DNA from 3 places in the Nocardia sp. 852002-20019_SCH5090214 genome. Region 2 is predicted to be linked to each of the others. Evidence: riboswitches for the same ligand, from Rfam matches in the RefSeq annotation. Region 2 holds a riboswitch; each other region holds the start of a gene.

Evidence for each region. Region 2 has a riboswitch for S-adenosylmethionine ahead of A5780_RS04070 (rhodanese-like domain-containing protein). Riboswitches for the same ligand answer to the same signal wherever they lie in the genome.
Region 1: linked by a shared signal. The riboswitch ahead of A5780_RS22475 (hypothetical protein) and the one ahead of A5780_RS04070 (rhodanese-like domain-containing protein) in region 2 are both predicted to bind S-adenosylmethionine.
Region 3: linked by a shared signal. The riboswitch ahead of A5780_RS15540 (aminotransferase class V-fold PLP-dependent enzyme) and the one ahead of A5780_RS04070 (rhodanese-like domain-containing protein) in region 2 are both predicted to bind S-adenosylmethionine.

The regions. Positions count from the first base shown of each region.
Region 1 is NZ_LZMK01000286.1:537-6,077, reverse strand. Features, by position in the region: gene A5780_RS22485 (MFS transporter) at 1-184, opposite strand, end outside; gene A5780_RS22480 (NADP-dependent isocitrate dehydrogenase) at 490-1,707, opposite strand; SAM riboswitch class IV at 2,021-2,132, shown strand; gene A5780_RS22475 (hypothetical protein) at 2,146-2,400, shown strand; gene A5780_RS22470 (homoserine O-acetyltransferase) at 2,403-3,563, shown strand; gene A5780_RS22465 (DUF3017 domain-containing protein) at 3,566-3,811, opposite strand; gene A5780_RS22460 (GNAT family N-acetyltransferase) at 3,982-4,494, opposite strand; gene A5780_RS22455 (tRNA (cytidine(34)-2'-O)-methyltransferase) at 4,797-5,261, shown strand; gene A5780_RS22450 (DUF167 domain-containing protein) at 5,292-5,522, opposite strand.
Region 2 is NZ_LZMK01000030.1:31,201-36,741, forward strand. Features, by position in the region: gene A5780_RS04055 (amidohydrolase) at 1-316, opposite strand, end outside; gene A5780_RS04060 (FAD-dependent oxidoreductase) at 366-1,769, opposite strand; gene A5780_RS04065 (hypothetical protein) at 2,036-2,467, shown strand; SAM riboswitch class IV at 2,522-2,635, shown strand; gene A5780_RS04070 (rhodanese-like domain-containing protein) at 2,654-3,076, shown strand; gene A5780_RS04075 (O-succinylhomoserine sulfhydrylase) at 3,117-4,331, shown strand; gene A5780_RS04080 (type 1 glutamine amidotransferase family protein) at 4,378-5,004, shown strand; gene A5780_RS04085 (MarR family winged helix-turn-helix transcriptional regulator) at 5,001-5,468, shown strand; gene A5780_RS04090 (HAD-IIA family hydrolase) at 5,533-5,541, opposite strand, start outside.
Region 3 is NZ_LZMK01000193.1:21,738-27,278, forward strand. Features, by position in the region: gene A5780_RS15530 (DUF2752 domain-containing protein) at 1-256, shown strand, start outside; gene A5780_RS15535 (hypothetical protein) at 286-474, shown strand; gene A5780_RS15540 (aminotransferase class V-fold PLP-dependent enzyme) at 491-1,957, opposite strand; SAM riboswitch class IV at 2,005-2,118, opposite strand; gene A5780_RS15545 (flavin reductase family protein) at 2,226-2,690, opposite strand; gene A5780_RS15550 (crotonase/enoyl-CoA hydratase family protein) at 2,876-3,697, shown strand; gene ppa (inorganic diphosphatase) at 3,827-4,318, opposite strand; gene A5780_RS15560 (D-alanyl-D-alanine carboxypeptidase/D-alanyl-D-alanine-endopeptidase) at 4,587-5,541, shown strand, end outside.

The DNA of each region.
Region 1 (5,541 bases), on a different contig from region 2:
GCAGTCCCATGGTGACGAATTCGGTGGTGCCGATCCCGAAACCGCCGAGCGCCAGCGCGAGCATCGCCGGAACATGCCATCCGGTGCGGACGGAAGTCTCCGGCGCCGAGCCGAGCGCCGCACGGGACGACGCGTCACTCGCACACGGCGCCGAGGGGAAGTCGACGGGAGGTGCGGTACGCACGTGAGCTGAGTCGGCCACGGGTGTGGCCAACACGCGCGGCCGTCGCGGTGATACCGGCGGCCGGGGTGATTCGACTCACCGGAACCGGCTTCCGCTCGCCGGCGCCGTCCGAGGAGCATCGAAATCGTTGCGGGACAACGGCTCTCGCCGCATCGGAGGCCGCGCCCGGCGCGCTGTCGGATACCTCACACGCCGCGCGATCGGGTGCGGAAAGCAATTCGGGCACCCGCGGCCACCGGGATCGGTGGGGGCGGGTGCCCGGATATGTCTACCGGCCGCGCCGGATTCCGGCCGGTCGTGAGCGTTCAGCTCAGTTCGCGCGCCAGGTTGGCGTCGAGCACACCGAGGAATTCCTCGGTGGTCAGGTAGCCCTGGTTGCCGCCGACCAGCAGCGCCAGATCCTTGGTCATCTGGCCGCTCTCGACGGTCTTGATCACGACGTCCTCGAGGGTCTGCGCGAAGCCGATGACCTCGGGGGTGTTGTCCAGCTTGCCGCGATGCGCCAGACCCCGCGTCCACGCGAAGATCGAGGCGATCGGGTTCGTGGAGGTGGGCTTGCCCTGCTGGTGCTGCCGGAAGTGGCGGGTCACCGTGCCGTGCGCGGCCTCGGCCTCACAGGTGCGGCCGTCCGGGGTGAGCAGCACCGAGGTCATCAGGCCCAGCGAGCCGAAGCCCTGCGCCACGGTGTCGGACTGCACGTCGCCGTCGTAGTTCTTGCAGGCCCAGACGTAGCCGCCTTCCCACTTGAGCGCGGAGGCGACCATATCGTCGATCAGCCGGTGCTCGTAGGTCAGTCCGGCGGCCTCGAACTCTTCCTTGAACTCGGTCTCGAAGATCTCCTGGAAGGTGTCCTTGAACATGCCGTCGTAGGCCTTCAGGATGGTGTTCTTCGTCGACATGTAGACCGGGTAGTTCTGCTGCAGGCCGTAGTTCAGCGACGCCCGCGCGAAGTCCTCGATCGACTTCTTGAAGTTGTACATACCCATGACGACGCCGCCGTCCTCGGGCATCTTCACCACTTCGTGGACGATCGGCTCGGAGCCGTCCTCCGGGGTGAACTGAATCGTGACGGTGCCGGCCTGATGCACCTTGAAGTCGGTGGCGCGGTACTGGTCACCGAAGGCGTGACGGCCGATGATGATCGGCTTGGTCCAGCCGGGCACCAGGCGCGGAACGTTGGAGATGATGATCGGCGCGCGGAAAATGGTGCCGCCGAGGATGTTACGAATCGTGCCGTTCGGCGAACGCCACATCTTCTTGAGACCGAATTCCTCGACACGTGCCTCGTCGGGGGTGATGGTGGCGCATTTGACGCCGACGCCGTGTTTCTTGATGGCGTTGGCCGCGTCAACGGTCACCTGGTCATCGGTCTTGTCGCGAGTTTCGATGCCGAGGTCGTAGTACTCGAGGTTCACATCGAGGTACGGATGGATCAGCTTGTCCTTGATGAACTGCCAGATGATCCGGGTCATCTCGTCGCCGTCGAGTTCGACGACGGTCCCTTCAACCTTGATCTTGGACATGGATCTTCGTGTCCTCCTAAGGAAGGTGTGCTCCCATTGCACGGCCAGGCGAGCACGCTTGTGAGCGGACCCCAGCTGTTCAACAGACAACGTATACGCCCCGCGTTGTCCACGAGACGCCTGGTGCTAAACAAGACAAGCGTACTGGTGCGCTGGGTCTCACTGACAGGGGCGGTCCCATTGCGAGCTACCCACGTCACACCGGCCCGATGTCCGGTCGCCAGGGAAACGGACATACACCGCGAACATCCGCCTCGAATCGGGCGAGCCCAACCCTCGCCCCCGCCGTGACCGATTGTTACCATCCACGGCAGGTCATGAGTGCCAGCGCCAAGCCCCGGCTCGCTGGCCGGCAACCCTCCAGTTGCGGTGGGGTGCTCCGGGTGATTGACCGGGCTCTCGAAAGCCGAGGGCAAGCGCGACTGTCAGGAGCAACAAGTGAGTGAGTCCACCGTGCCCATCGTCGACAAGTGCGTGGAGGCGGCGGAGCGGCGCAGGCGTATCGCTACCATCGGGGATGTGTGTGCCCCAGCCCTCCGTACCGCCTCGACCACGCGTGCGCTCTCGCCGTGCGCCGACCCGGCGGCCTCCGGCGCCGTGTTCCGGCAGGTCCGCGGGCCGATGCAAATCCTGGGACTCGACGGCACGGGAGTAGACGGCCTGGCACGGCTCGACGTGGTGACGGCACGGTGACCGTGAGTATCGAATCGAGCACGTCACGCCCGGGCGCAACGACACTGCTACCACCCGCGGACGGCACGGTGGGCATCATCGGCATCGGCGATGTCCGCGTCGAGAACGGGGCGGTCGTCCCCGGTGTCGAACTGGCCGTGCAGCGCTGGGGCGAACTGGCCCCCGGCCTGGACAACGTGGTGCTGGTCGAGCACGCATTGACCGGAGATTCGCACGTCTGCGGACAGCCCGACGAACTGCATGCCCTTCCGGGCTGGTGGGACGGACTGGTCGGACCGGGCGCCGCATTGGACACCGATCGCTGGTGCGTGATCGCGACCAACGTTCTGGGTGGTTGCCAGGGCAGCACCGGCCCCTCGTCCCTCGCGCCCGACGGAAAGCCTTGGGGCGCACGGTTTCCGGAGATTTCGATTCGTGACCAGGTGAGCGCCGAAGTGGTGCTGCTGGACCTGCTCGGCATCTCCCGCATCGCCGCGGTGGTCGGCGGTTCGATGGGCGGCATGCGAGTGCTGGAATGGATGGTCGGCTATCCCGATCGCGTCGACGCGGCCCTGGTGCTGGCGGTCGGCGCCCGCGCCACCGCGGATCAGATCGGCACCCAGACCACCCAGATCGCCGCGATCACCTCGGATCCGGACTGGCAGGACGGCAATTATCACGACACCGGCCGCCGCCCGCAGGCCGGGCTGGGCATCGCGCGCCGGATCGCGCATCTGACCTACCGCACCGAATTCGAACTCGACCATCGGTTCGCCAACACCGCCCAGGGTGACGAAAACCCTTGGGACGGTGGCCGTTACGCGGTGCAGAGTTATCTGGAACATCAGGCCGACAAGCTGGTCGCGCGGTTCGACGCGGCCACCTACGTGCTGCTGACCGAGGCCATGAACCGGCACGACGTCGGGCGCGGACGCGGCGGTATCGAGGCCGCGCTGGCCGCCACCCCGGTGCCCTGCGTGGTCGGCGGCGTGGACTCGGACCGGTTGTATCCGTTGCGGACTCAGCAGGAACTGGCCGATCTCCTGCCCGGCTGCAAGGGCCTGGAAGTCGTGCATTCGCGCGACGGCCACGACGGTTTCCTCACCGAGACCGAGGCGATCGGCAAATTGCTGGAGCAGACGATGGAGTTGGCGCGCGCCGCGCAGGACGCCCGCGCGTCCTGAGTTCAGCCGACGCCGAGGCTGCTGATGGTGACCGCCAGCACGATGATCGCGCCGCCCAGCACGGTGTAGGCGCCGATGTCGAACGGGCGGCTGCGCACCGCCAGCAGCCCCACCCGGGCCGTCGGCAGGCACAACCGGAACACCGCCGCCAGCAGGGTCGCCCCGCCGATGAAGAACGCGCCGCGCCGCCACCGGTCCTGGGCCACGAAGACCACCGCGACCAGCAGCACCACCACGACCAGCAACATCGGCAGATGAACCTGGAAGAAGCGGCTCGCCGGGCTGGAATGCTGTGGGTGGGTGGTCGGCACGTCGGTCACGGCTGCGATTCTCGCATGTCCGGTCGTGCCGCCCCCGGGAGCGGGGGCGGGCCCGGTCACGACGGCCACCGGATGCGGCCGCCGCGACCGAGCTGCGATCAGACGCCGAACGGTGCGGCGTAGCGGATACGGCCCGCCGGGAGCGGATGGTCCGCGTCGAGTGCGAGGGCCATCAGCGCGTCATCGGGGACATCGATGCTCAGATCGATGCCGTATCGGCTTGCCCGCCGGAAACCGAACCGCGGGTAGTACTCGGGGTGGCCGAGCACTGTGACGAAATGCTCGCCGCGGTCGGCAGCGGCCCGCAGTGCGGCACGAACGGCCGCCGCCCCGGCACCGGTGCCTTGATACTCGGGCAGTACGGCGCACGGTCCCAGGCACAGCGCCGGGATATCGCCGATATGACAACGAGTCAGCAGCGCATAGCCGACGACTGCGTCGTCCGGTCCGGTCGCCACGATCGACAGGCCGTCGATCCAGGCCGGGTCGGCGCGTAGCGCCTCGACGAGGTCGGCCTCGTCGGGCCGGTCGAATGCGGCGGTAGTGACCGCGTGGACGGCGGGGATGTCGGCGGCGGTTTCGGCGCGCGTGATCCAGGTTCGAATAGTCAATGCTACGAATCCGTTTCGTATCGATCGGGTGATGAGTCGACGCGGCTGCGCGAGCGGGCGCTCGGCGCAATCGCGGACGAGATCAGGCCGACGCGCGGAAGGGGCCCTGGGGAAGGTGTCCGGCACCTGCGCGCACGGCGGCCTCACGCACAGTCATCGATCCACCTCCCGGGAGCTCATCGATACCGAGGCGATCGCGGCATCGTCGAAACGGATCGGCCGTCGCCATACGGCCGCCGATCACGGTAACAGAGGCCGGGCTGCGAGGCGTACCACTTATCCGGGACGGGTACCGTCTCGGTGTGCTCAAGCTGGTGTTCTTCGAACCGCGTATCCCACCGAATACGGGCAATGCGATCCGTTTGGCGGCCGGCACGGGATGCGAACTGCATCTGATCGAGCCGCTCGGATTCGATCTGTCGGAGCCGAAGCTGCGCCGCGCCGGACTGGACTACCACGATCTCGCGGTGGTCACCGTGCACGAAAACCTCTCCGCCGCATGGAAATCCCTGCGTCCCGAGCGCGTCTTCGCCTTCACCACGCACGCCACCACGCACAACACCGATATCTCCTACCGGGCCGGAGACGTCCTGCTGTTCGGTCCGGAACCGACCGGGTTGCCGGCCGACGTCCTGGCCGACCCGCATATCACCGATCAGCTGCGCATCCCGATGCTGCCCGGTCGCCGGTCGATGAACCTGTCCAACGCCGCGGCGGTCGCGGTGTACGAGGCGTGGCGGCAGCTGGGATTCCCGGGCGCCGTGTAGCCGCCGAGGCCCGCGCCCGAACGGCACGCCTCAGATGTCGATCGTGAAGCGTTTGAAGCGGGAGGTGGCGCCCGCGGTGAGGTGGACGGCCGACTTGGGCACGCCGTAGTGCTGGGCGAGAAGTTCGATCGCGGCCTTGTTGGCCTTGCCTTCCACCGCGGGGGCGCGCACGTACAGCTGCAGGGTGCCGTCGTCGAGGGTTTCGACGAGGGGGCCCTTGCGGCTGTTGGGTTTGATGGTCGCGCGGACCACGGTCGCCACGTGCTGCTCCTCGATGTCG
Region 2 (5,541 bases):
TGTCGACCGCGGCGCGCTTGAGATTGAACCGGATGGCCCGCACCCCGGCCCGGTCCAGTTCGATGATCTGCTCGTCGGTGACGTCCGAAGGCAGATTGATCACGCCGACCCAGTTCGGCCCGAGTTCGGCCAGTGCGGCGATCATGAACGTCGAGTCGGTGCCCTGGAAGGACGCACTCACCACCGCACCACCGTCGACATCGAAGTGCGCCATGCGCTTTCGATAGTCGGCGATGGTGTACGGCTCCGGCAGGTAGCCCTGATTCTCGACCAGCGGATACCGCGGGTCGATGATGTGAACGTGTGAATCGAACACGTGATCAGCATGCCTCAGGTCGGTGACGAATGCGGATCCGGCGTGGTGTTCAGACCTTGTGCGGCTCGCTCGCGCGCAGCATGTCCTCGCGTTCGACGACCTTGACCCGCTCGCGGCCCTCGGGCTCGCCGAGCGAGCGCTCGTGGGCGTCGAGGCGGTACCAGCCGGCCCAGGTGGTGAACGGAATGCCCTTGTCCTCGAGGAACTTCGTCACGGCCTCGGGATCGGGTTCGGCGGCCGGGGTGAAGGAGGCGGCGTCGTCGAGCAGGCAGGCGATGGTCTCGTTGGCGTCGCCCTTGGTGTGGCCGATCAGGCCGACCGGGCCGCGCTTGATCCAGCCGGTGACGTAGGTCTGCGGCAGGTAGCGGGCGGTGCCGTCGGCGCCCTCGTCGAGGAGCACGCGACCGGCCTCGTTCGGCACGGTGCCGGCCTGGTCGTCGAACGGCAGCTGCGGGATGTTCTGCGACAGGTAGCCGACGGCGCGGTACACGGCCTGGACGTCCCAGTCCTTGTAGGTTCCGGTGCCCTTGACGTTGCCGGTGCCGTCGAGGGTGGTGCGCTCGGTGCGCAGGCCGACCACCTTGCCGTCCTCGCCGATCAGTTCGGCCGGGGATTCGAAGAAGTGCAGGAACAGCTTGTGCGGGCGGTCGCCGACGTCGCGAATGGCCCACTGCTCGAGGGTGTTGCAGACCATGTCGACCTGCTTGGAGTGGCGGCGCGCGGCTTCCGAGCCCTCGTCGTAGTCGATGTCCTCGGGATCGACGATCACCTCGATATTCGGCGAGTGATCGAGTTCGCGCAGTTCCAGCGGGGTGAACTTGGCCTGGGCGGGACCGCGGCGGCCGAAGACGTGCACCTCGACGGCCTTGTTGTTGCGCAGGCCCTCGTAGACGTTCGGCGGAATCTCGGTGGGCAGCAGTTCCTCACCGGTCTTGGCGAGCACGCGGGCCACGTCGAGCGCCACATTGCCCACACCCAGGACGGCGACCTTCTCCGCGTCGAGCGGCCAGGTGCGCGGCACGTCCGGGTGGCCGTCGTACCAGGACACGAAGTCGGCGGCGCCGTAGCTGCCGTCCAGTTCGATACCCGGGACGCCCAGGGCGCGGTCGGCGTTGGCGCCGGTGGAGAAGATCACCGCGTCGTAGAAGCGGCGCAGGTCCTCGAGGTCGATGTCGCTGCCGTAGTCGATATTGCCGAGCAGGCGGACCTGCGGCTTGTCGAGCACCTTGTGCAGCGCGGTGATGATGCCCTTGATGCGCGGGTGGTCGGGTGCGACGCCGTAGCGGATCAGACCGAACGGGGCCGGCATGCGCTCGTAGAGGTCGATACTCGCCTCCACGTCGGACTTCATCAGCGCGTCGGCGGCGTAGATTCCGGCCGGTCCGGCACCGACGATCGCGATGCGCAGGGGGCGGTCGCCCGCGCCGCTATTCGTTCCAGCGTGTTCGGTCATTTCTACGCGCACCCTTTGGTCGAAAACTCTCGTCTTGTCAGCCGTCCTTCTTAGCTTAGGCTAAGTTGACGTGCGGGCCGGGCGCCTGCCCGACTGCTCCGCCGATGCTGCCTCGTTGCCGCGCGGAGCTCTCCCGATCCGTGCACCGGATGTGGCCGGAGTTCTGGTGATTCTATCGGTGGCACACACCGCCGCTATTCCCGGTATCCGCGCGAAAATGCGGGCGTGATCTTCGACACTTGGACCCGCCGGGGATGATGCAGGGCATGAATGATCCGGCTACCTCGATCGATCAGCGCGACACGACGCGGTCGGCGAAGCCGTTCCTGATCGCCGCGGCCATCGCCGTCCTGGCGGTGCTCGCCGTCGTCATCCTCGGAATCACCCGCCCGGCTGAGAACAATCTCACAGATCCGGATCGGGTCGCCATCGCGGCGCGCAACTTCGCCACGGCGAGAAGCGATTCCGACGCCGACCGGCGCAAGACCACCGAATGCACCGGGTTCGACGAGAAGAAGTCGCCGCTGGGCGCCGACTCGGCGGGCAAGAAGGTGGAGATCGCCGGAGTCGACGCGGTGCACATCGACGGCGACCGCGCGACGGCGTCGGTGACCAGCCGGATCGACGGTCGCCAGTCCGCGGCGAACTGGAATTTCAGTCGCGAGAACGGCACCTGGCTGGTGTGCGTCAACCCCTGAGCCGCCGCTGTCCATGTTTGACAATCGGGCCTGTGACCAGGCATTCTCGGTTCAGGTCATGAGTACCAGCGGTAAGCCCCGGCTCGCTGGTCGGCAACCCTCCTCCGCGGTGGGGTGCTCCGGGTGACGACCTGGCCGCGGTCCGACCGGACGCGGCAAGTGCGGATTCCGTAGGAGGTTCGACAAGTGAGCTACGCCGGTGACATCACGCCCGGGCAGGCGTGGGAGTTGTTGCGCGACAATCCGGATGCGGTGCTGGTGGATGTGCGCACCGAGGCCGAATGGCGGTTCGTCGGAGTGCCCGACACCACCTCGATCGAGCGGCCGACCGCCCTCATCGAATGGGTCGACGGCACCGGCGCACCCAACCCCGTATTCGTGGAGCAGTTGAAGCAGGTGCTGGCCGATCGCGCGGGCGACAGCGATGCCCCGGTGATCTTCCTGTGCCGGTCCGGGCAGCGTTCGATCGGTGCGGCCACGGCGGCGACGGCGGCCGGTTTCGCGCCCTCCTACAACGTGCTCGAGGGTTTCGAGGGTCCGCTGGATGCCGAGGGGCATCGCGGCGGCACCGGTTGGCGCGCACTCGGCCTGCCGTGGCGGCAGTCGTGAGCGGATCTGTTGTGCGGCAATTCTTTTCGTGGAGGCAGTCATGATCACCGGCGGTGCATTCGATCGGCCGCTGCCCGAGGGGGTGGGACCGGCGACCCTGGGCGTGCGCGGCGGGCTGCGCCGCTCCGGGTTCGAGGAGACCTCCGAGGCGCTGTATCTGTCGTCCGGATTCGTCTACGAGAGCGCCGAGGCGGCCGAAGCGGCCTTCACCGGCGATATCGAGCATTTCGTCTATTCGCGCTACGGCAATCCGACGGTCGCGATGTTCGAGGAGCGGATGCGGCTGCTCGAGGGCGCCGAGGCGTGCTTCGCCACCGCCAGCGGCATGTCCGCGGTGTTCACCGCGCTGGCCGCGCTGCTCGGGCAGGGAGACCGGCTGGTGGCCGCGCGCAGCCTGTTCGGTTCCTGTTTCGTGGTGTGCAACGAGATCCTGCCGCGCTGGGGCGTGGAGACCGTCTTCGTCGACGGTGAGGATCTCGACCAGTGGGAGCAGGCGCTCTCGCAGCCGACGGCCGCGGTGTTCTTCGAAACTCCCTCGAATCCGATGCAGACCCTCGTCGACGTGCGGCGGGTGAGCGAACTGGCCCATGCCGCCGGCGCGAAGGTCGTGCTGGACAACGTGTTCGCGACGCCGCTGCTGCAGCGCAGTCTCGACCTCGGCGCCGATGTGGTGGTCTACTCGGGCACCAAGCACATCGACGGACAGGGTCGCGTCCTCGGCGGTGCGATCCTCGGCACGAGCGACTACATCAACGGGCCGGTCAAGAATCTGATGCGCCACACCGGCCCGGCGCTGAGTCCGTTCAACGCCTGGACCCTGCTGAAGGGACTGGAGACGATGCCGCTGCGGGTGCGTCAGTCGACGCAGTCCGCGCTGGCCGTCGCCGAGTTCCTGGAACAGCATCCGGGCGTGGCCTGGACGAAGTACCCGTTCCTCGCCTCGCATCCGCAGCACGAGCTGGCGACCGCGCAGATGTCCGGCGGCGGCACCGTGGTGACCTTCGAACTCGCCGCGGGCCCCGACGAGGGCAAGAAGCGGGCCTTCGAGGTGCTGAACCGGCTGCGCATCGTCGACATCTCCAACAACCTCGGCGACGCCAAGACCCTGGTCACGCATCCGGCGACCACCACGCATCGTGCGATGGGTCCGGAAGGCCGTGCGGCGGTGGGACTCACCGACGGGGTGCTGCGCATTTCGATCGGTCTCGAGGATGTGGAGGATCTGCTCGGTGATCTGGAGCAGGCGCTGAGCTGACCGCCGGGCGTTGACAGTATGCTGTCAATCATGACAGCATACTGTCATGACTCAGACGGTTCATGTGGCGGTGTACGACACGTTCGCGGATTGGGAGCCGAGCTACGTGACGGCCGGCATCAATCGCCCGTTGATGCAGCGCGAGCCGGGAAGCCGGCAGATTCGCACGGTCGGCGCCACCTCCGCGCCGGTCACCTCGATGGGCGGGTTGCGCGTGGTTCCCGATCTCACTCTGGACCAGCTCTCCCCGGCCGACAGCGCGATGCTGATCCTGCCCGGCGCCGACATCTGGGAGGACGGGCAGCTGGCGCGGTTCGCCCAGGCTGCAGAGGACTTCCTGAAGGCCGGCGTACCGGTCGCGGCGATCTGCGGTGCGACCTACGGCCTGGCGAAACAGGGCCTGCTCGATGCTCGTCCGCACACCGGCAACGCGGCGGACAATCTCGCCTCGACCGGATATTCGGGAGCGCACCACTATGTGGACGAGCCGGCGGTGACCGACGGCGATCTGATCACCGCGAGCGGCATCGCACCGATCGACTTCGCACGCCACATCTTCGCGCGGCTGGATCTGTTCGAGCCGGCCGTCCTGGATGCGTGGTATCGGCTCTACGCGGACCGGGATCCGAGCGGGTTCTTCGCCCTGCAGGCCGCGGCGGTCGAGCCGGCATGAGCCGCGGTGACGCCGAACTGTTCTCCGCGGCGGCGATCACGACCTTCAAGCTGAACGGCCAATTCCTCACGATCGCAGAGGAATTGGCGAAACCGGCGGAGATCACCGCGGCCTGGTGGCAGGTGCTGGGTGCGGTGCTGCACGAACCGCTGCCGGTATCGGGGATCGCGCGGGAGATGGGTATCACCCGCCAGAGCGTGCAGCGCATCGCGGATCTACTGGTGGGCAAGGGATTGGCCGAATACCGGCCGAATCCGTCGCATCGCCGCGCGAAGCTGGTGGCGATCACCGATGCGGGCTACGCTGCCGTCCGCCGGATCACCCCGAAGCATGCTGTCATGGCGAAACAGCTTGCGCGACAATTGGGTTCGCAGCGTTTCGCCGAAGTGGTGGATGCGCTGGGTGATCTGTCGGCCGCGCTGGAGGCGCTGGAAGCCGGGGAGCGCGGCGGAAGTCCGGACTGATGGGTTCCTGCGCCGGAAAGTACCGTGCCGGCGGACCTCCGGTGCGCCGGCCCGACTTTCCCGCTCAGGCCGC
Region 3 (5,541 bases), on a different contig from region 2:
TGGATTGCGTGCTGTGCACAATCTCACCGAAGGCCGGGTGCTCGACGCGCTGCACAGCAATGTCTTCGTGCTTCCGCTGCTGCTCACCCTCGCATTGTGGTGGGGACGGTGGGCCCTGGGCCGCTGGCACGGCAGAGCCGACACCGCCTTTCCCTTTACCCTTCGTGGCCAGGCGCAATGGTGGTTGATCGGGCTGCTCGTGGTGTTCACCGTCGCCCGCAACACCCCCTGGGGTACCTGGTTGGCCCCGGTCTAGGCGGGCATGCTGGAAGTATGACCCAGGAAATCGCTGATTCACTGAAGGCTCGGGTGCGCGAGAAGATGCTGCGCCAATTGAACGAGGACGGCGCGCCGGACCCCGAGCAGGACGACCCGCGCCAGATCGCGATCGAGAAGGACCTCGAGGCCATCGAGTCCGTTCCCGACGGCGATCCGCTGATCGAGGAATTGGCCGCCCGCTACCTGGTGCCGTGAATCGGATCGCGCTGGATCAGAGGGTGCACGGCGCCGCGCCGTGCGCCGCCTCGGTCAAACCCGGCCGGGTCTCCGGCAGAGGCGACCACTGTCCGCCCGCATACGTGTAGTTCCACGCAGCGCCGTCTCGAACCAATCGACGCAGCGCCTCGAGCAGTCGATCGACATCCGCGACCGACGTGCCCAGGCCGACGCTTGCGCGCACCGCGCCGTCGACGCCCAGCCGCTGCAACAGTGGATGAGCGCAGAATCGCCCGTCGCGGACGCCGATGCCGAATTCGGCCGACAGATACGCCGCGACGCGGCCGGGCTCGAACCCGTCGACGGTGAACGCCACGATGCCCACACTGTCGGCGCTGTCGGAGAAGATTCGCAATTGCCGCACTCCCGCAACGGTTTCCAGTCCGTCGCGCAGGCGGCGAATCAGGTGGTGTTCGTGCTCGACCACGGCTTGTTCGTCGAGGGCGCTCAACGTTTCGCAGGCCGCCGCGACGGCCGCCGCGCCCAAGACGTTCGGTGATCCCGCCTCGTGCCGCTGCGGTGCGGGCGCCCAGTGCGCCTGTTCGGTGGTGACGGCGGTGACCGCTCCGCCGCCCGCCAGATATGGCGGGGCCGCGTCCAGCCAGTCCCGCCGACCCACCAGCACACCGGCGCCGAAGGGCGCGTACAGCTTGTGCCCGGAGAAGGCCAGATAGTCGATGCCGGTTCCGCCGGATTCCGCGAACGCCTGCAGGTCGATTCGGCGGTGCGGGGCCAGCTGCGCTGCATCGACCAGGATGCGGGCGCCGTGGCGATGGGCGAGTGCGGTCGGTTCCGCCAGCGGCAGCACCTCGCCGGTCACATTCGACGCCCCCGTAATCGCAAGCAGCGCAGCCGGTTCGGCGCACAGCTCGGCCTCGATCCGGTGCAGCGTCTCCGCGATCGTCTCGGCGGCGGGGACCACCCGGCGGCCGCGGCGCGTCCAGGGCAGGAAGTTCGCGTGGTGCTCGATATCGAGCACCACGGTGTCGCCGGGAACGCAGCAGGCCAGCAGATTCAAGGAGTCGGTGGTGTTGCGGGTGAACACCACGACCTGGTCGTCGGCGCAGTTCACCGCCCGGGCGACCGAAACCCGTGCCGCCTCGTAGCAGTCGGTGCTGATGCGGGAGGCGTATCCGGCGCCGCGGTGCACGCTGGCGTAAGAGGGGAGCAGCTCGTTCACACGGTCGGTGACCTGGGCCAGGGCGGGCGCGCTGGCGGCGTAGTCGAAGTTCGCGTAGGTACGGAAACCGCCCTGTACCAACGGAACTCGTAGATCGCACCCGGAGACGCGCGCGATCGGTTCACCGGTGCGGCAGGAACGGGTGGCATTGCCGGCGCAGTCCGGCGCCGAGCAGGTGCAGGCGGCGCCGGAGCGGGAGGCGCAGCCTCGGTGAGAGCAAACCTGTTCCGGGACAACCGTTTCGGCGGTGGCGGCGGCAATTGTCGAGACAGCAGTACGCATCGGGACGATCCCTTTGTTCAGGGACTCCGGATGTGGAGGGTGATCGGAGTCCGCGCTTGCCGTGCTCGATCGAGCAGCGGCCAGGTCGTCACCCGGAGCACCCCACCGCGGAGGAGGGTTGCCGACCAGCTAGCCGGGGCTTGACGCTGGTACTCGTGACCTGAGCCGAGATTGGCAGAATTCGCCGGGCATTGTCAAGCGCCGGCATCCGGCGAGAAGGTGCGCCGCGCCGCGCCGCAATCGCGACATGCGTGAAACAGCTTGTGGCTCAGTCCAATCCGGCCGGGCGATGATAGGTGCCGTTGTAGTACAGCAGCGGGTTGCGCATCGGTTCGCCGCCGGTGTCGTCGTGTACGCGGGTGACCAGTCCGACGACCAGGGTGTGGTCGCCGATCGGGATCAGCCGGTGCACCGTGGCGCGCACCCAGATCGGGGTGCCGTGCAGCACCGGCTCGCCCGTGTCGAGCGTCGACCACAACTCCGGGTCGGCGAAACGCTGTTCGGCGGCACGCGAAAACCGCTGTGCCAGATGCTGTTGATGTTCGCCGAGGAAGTGCACGACGACCGAATCGGCCTCGGTCATCGCGTCGATGGACGAGGAGGTGTGCGCGATGTTGAACGAGATCAACGGCGGATCCAGCGACAGCGAGGCGAAGGAGGTGGCGGTGAATCCCACCGGGCGTTCCGGCCGGCTCAGGGTGACAATCGTCACTCCTGCGGGGTAGTGGCGCATGGCGGCTCGGTACTGCGCTGCGGTGATGCCGTCGTGCTGAGGTCGGAGTCGCTCGGGTTCGAGATCGGCCAGCTCGGCGTCGGGTCGCTGGGAACTGCTCACGCTTCCAACCTACGTCCTGCCCGCTCTCCCGCAATCCCGACCGCTGTCCCGGTGCCGCCGAACTGCCCCGATACGCTGTACGAATGAGTGATTGGAAGGCTTTCGACGTCGAGCGCACCGGTCACGTCGCGCGAGTGACGCTGACCGGACCCGGCAAGGGCAATGCCATGGGCCCGGATTTCTGGAGTGAGTTGCCGCTGATCTTCGGCGAGCTGGACGCCGATCCGGAGATCCGCGCGATCGTGCTCACCGGTTCCGGTAAGCACTTCTCCTACGGTCTCGATCTGCCCGCGATGAGCCCGACCTTCGGTCCGCTGCTGGCCGAGAAGGCCCTGGCCGCACCGCGCACCGATTTCCTCTACGAGATCCGGCGCATGCAGGCCTCGGTGACCGCGGTCGCCGACTGCCGCAAACCCGTGATCGCCGCGATCTCCGGCTGGTGCGTGGGCGGCGGACTCGATCTGATCGCCGCCGCGGATATCCGCCTGGCCAGCGCGGAGGCCAGCTTCAGCCTGCGCGAGGCCAAGGTCGCCATCGTCGCCGACATCGGGTCGCTGCACCGGTTGCCGGGCATCATCGGCGAGGGCCATGTGCGCGAGCTCGCCTACACCGGCAAGGACATCGACGCCGCGCGCGCGGAGAAGATCGGCCTGATCAACGACGTCTACCCCGACCAGGAGGCGGTACTGGCCGCCGCGCACACGCTGGCGGAGGAGATCGCCGCGAACCCGCCGCTGGTCGTGCAGGGCATCAAGGACGTGCTCGATCAGCCCAAGGCCGGCAAGGTGGCCGACGGGCTGCGGTACGTGTCGGCGTGGAACGCGGCCTTCCTGCCCTCGGAGGATCTGACCGAGGCGATCCAGGCCGTCTTCGAGAAGCGCAAGCCGAAGTTCCAGGGCAAGTAGCGCTCGAGCCGGCGGCCTGCCGACACGGCTGCCGAATCGGCGAGGGCGCCCGCGGGACGCATACGCCCGCGAGCGCCCTCGCTCGGTAGGGATGCCCGGCGGCCCGGCGGCACGGGTCGCCGGCGGCACTCAGTGCCCGCCCTGCTCCTGCAGCCGCTTGAACGCCTCATCGGCGAGAGTCTCGGCCTTGGCCCGGCCGTCCCAGCCGTCGACCTTGACCCACTTGCCGGGCTCGAGGTCCTTGTAGTGCTCGAAGAAGTGCTCGATGGCCTTGCGCTCGAACTCCGGGATGTCGTTGACATCCTGGATGTGATCCCAGCGCTTGTCACCGGACGGAACCGCGACAACCTTCTCGTCGCCGCCGGCCTCGTCGCTCATCAGCAGCACACCCACCGGACGGGCCTCGACGATCACGCCGGGGAACACCGACTCGGGCAGCAGCACCAGGCAGTCCAGCGGGTCGCCGTCGGAGCCCAGGGTGTTCTCGATGTAGCCGTAGTCGGCCGGGTAGACCATCGGGGTGTAGAGGTAGCGGTCCAGCCGCACCCGACCCGTCTCGTGGTCGACCTCGTACTTGTTGCGCTGCCCCTTGGGGATCTCGATGGTGACGTCGAACTCCACGTCATCTCCTTCGTCCGATGCGTATGCGTTGATGCGGTACGGCTGCTCGCCGGCGTGTGCCGCGGCCGACTCGCCGACCGGTTCGGTGGGCTGCCGACTCGCCAGCTCGTTCGGTGGAACGCCGGCGAGGTGAGGATAGTGTGGTCGATGCGCGCATGGGTGCGGCAGGGAGCGTCCGCCTCACACGGGTGAATAGGGAGACAGCTGTCACGTGGTAGGTCGAGGTAGGAAGAACATCGGTGGGCTGGCCGCTCGCCGACGCCGCAATATGTGGGTCGCGGTGCTGGTCGCAACCGTTGTCGCCGTCGTCGTGGCCACGGTCGCCCTGGTGACGGTGCGCCCGTGGACCGAGGAATTCCGGCACGGGGGTTTGACGATAGCCGCACCCCCGGCCCCCGTGAAGCCTTTTCCGCAGCTGAATCCCGCCTCGGCGAATGCGCCCGAACCCAGCCGCCAGGGCCTGGCCGATGCCCTGTCCCATGTGGCGACCAGTCCGGACCTGGGCAATTTCGCCGGATCGATCTCCGACCCCGACACCCGCGCCACGCTGTGGAGCGCCGATCCGGACAAGCCGATGATCCCGGCGTCCACCCTCAAGGTCATGACCACGGCGGCGGCCCTGCTGGTCCTGCCGCCGGATCATCGGCTCACCACCCGGGTGGTGGCCGGCTCGGCGCCCGGTGAGGTGGTGCTGGTCGGCGCCGGCGATCCCACCCTGACCGCGCAGGCCGACGGCAAGGGGTACTACCCGGACGGGCCGAAGTTGTCGGATCTGGTGGCCCAGATTCGTGCCGCCGGCCATCCGGTCGACACGGTCGTCGTCGACACCTCGCTGTATTCCGGCCCGACCTCACCGGCCGGCTGGGATCCGGCCGATATCGCGGGCGGTTCATGGGCGCCGATCGAACCGGTGATGATCGATGGCGGTCGCCTCGACCCGCTGGTCGAATATTCGCCGCGTTCGGCCACTCCCGCCTTGGACGCGGGTCGCCGGCTGGCGCTGGAGCTGGGCGCCGACCCCGCGAAGGTACGGCTCGGCAAGGCCGCGCCCGGCGCCGCCGAACTGGCCCACGTGGAATCCGCGCAGCTGCGAGACCGGTTGCGGGACATGATGATTCACTCCGACGATGTGCTCGCCGAGACGATCGGCCGGGAGATCGCCGCGGCGACCGGTGGTGAGCAGTCGTTCGCCGGTGCCGCCTCCGCCACCTTGACGGCGTTGA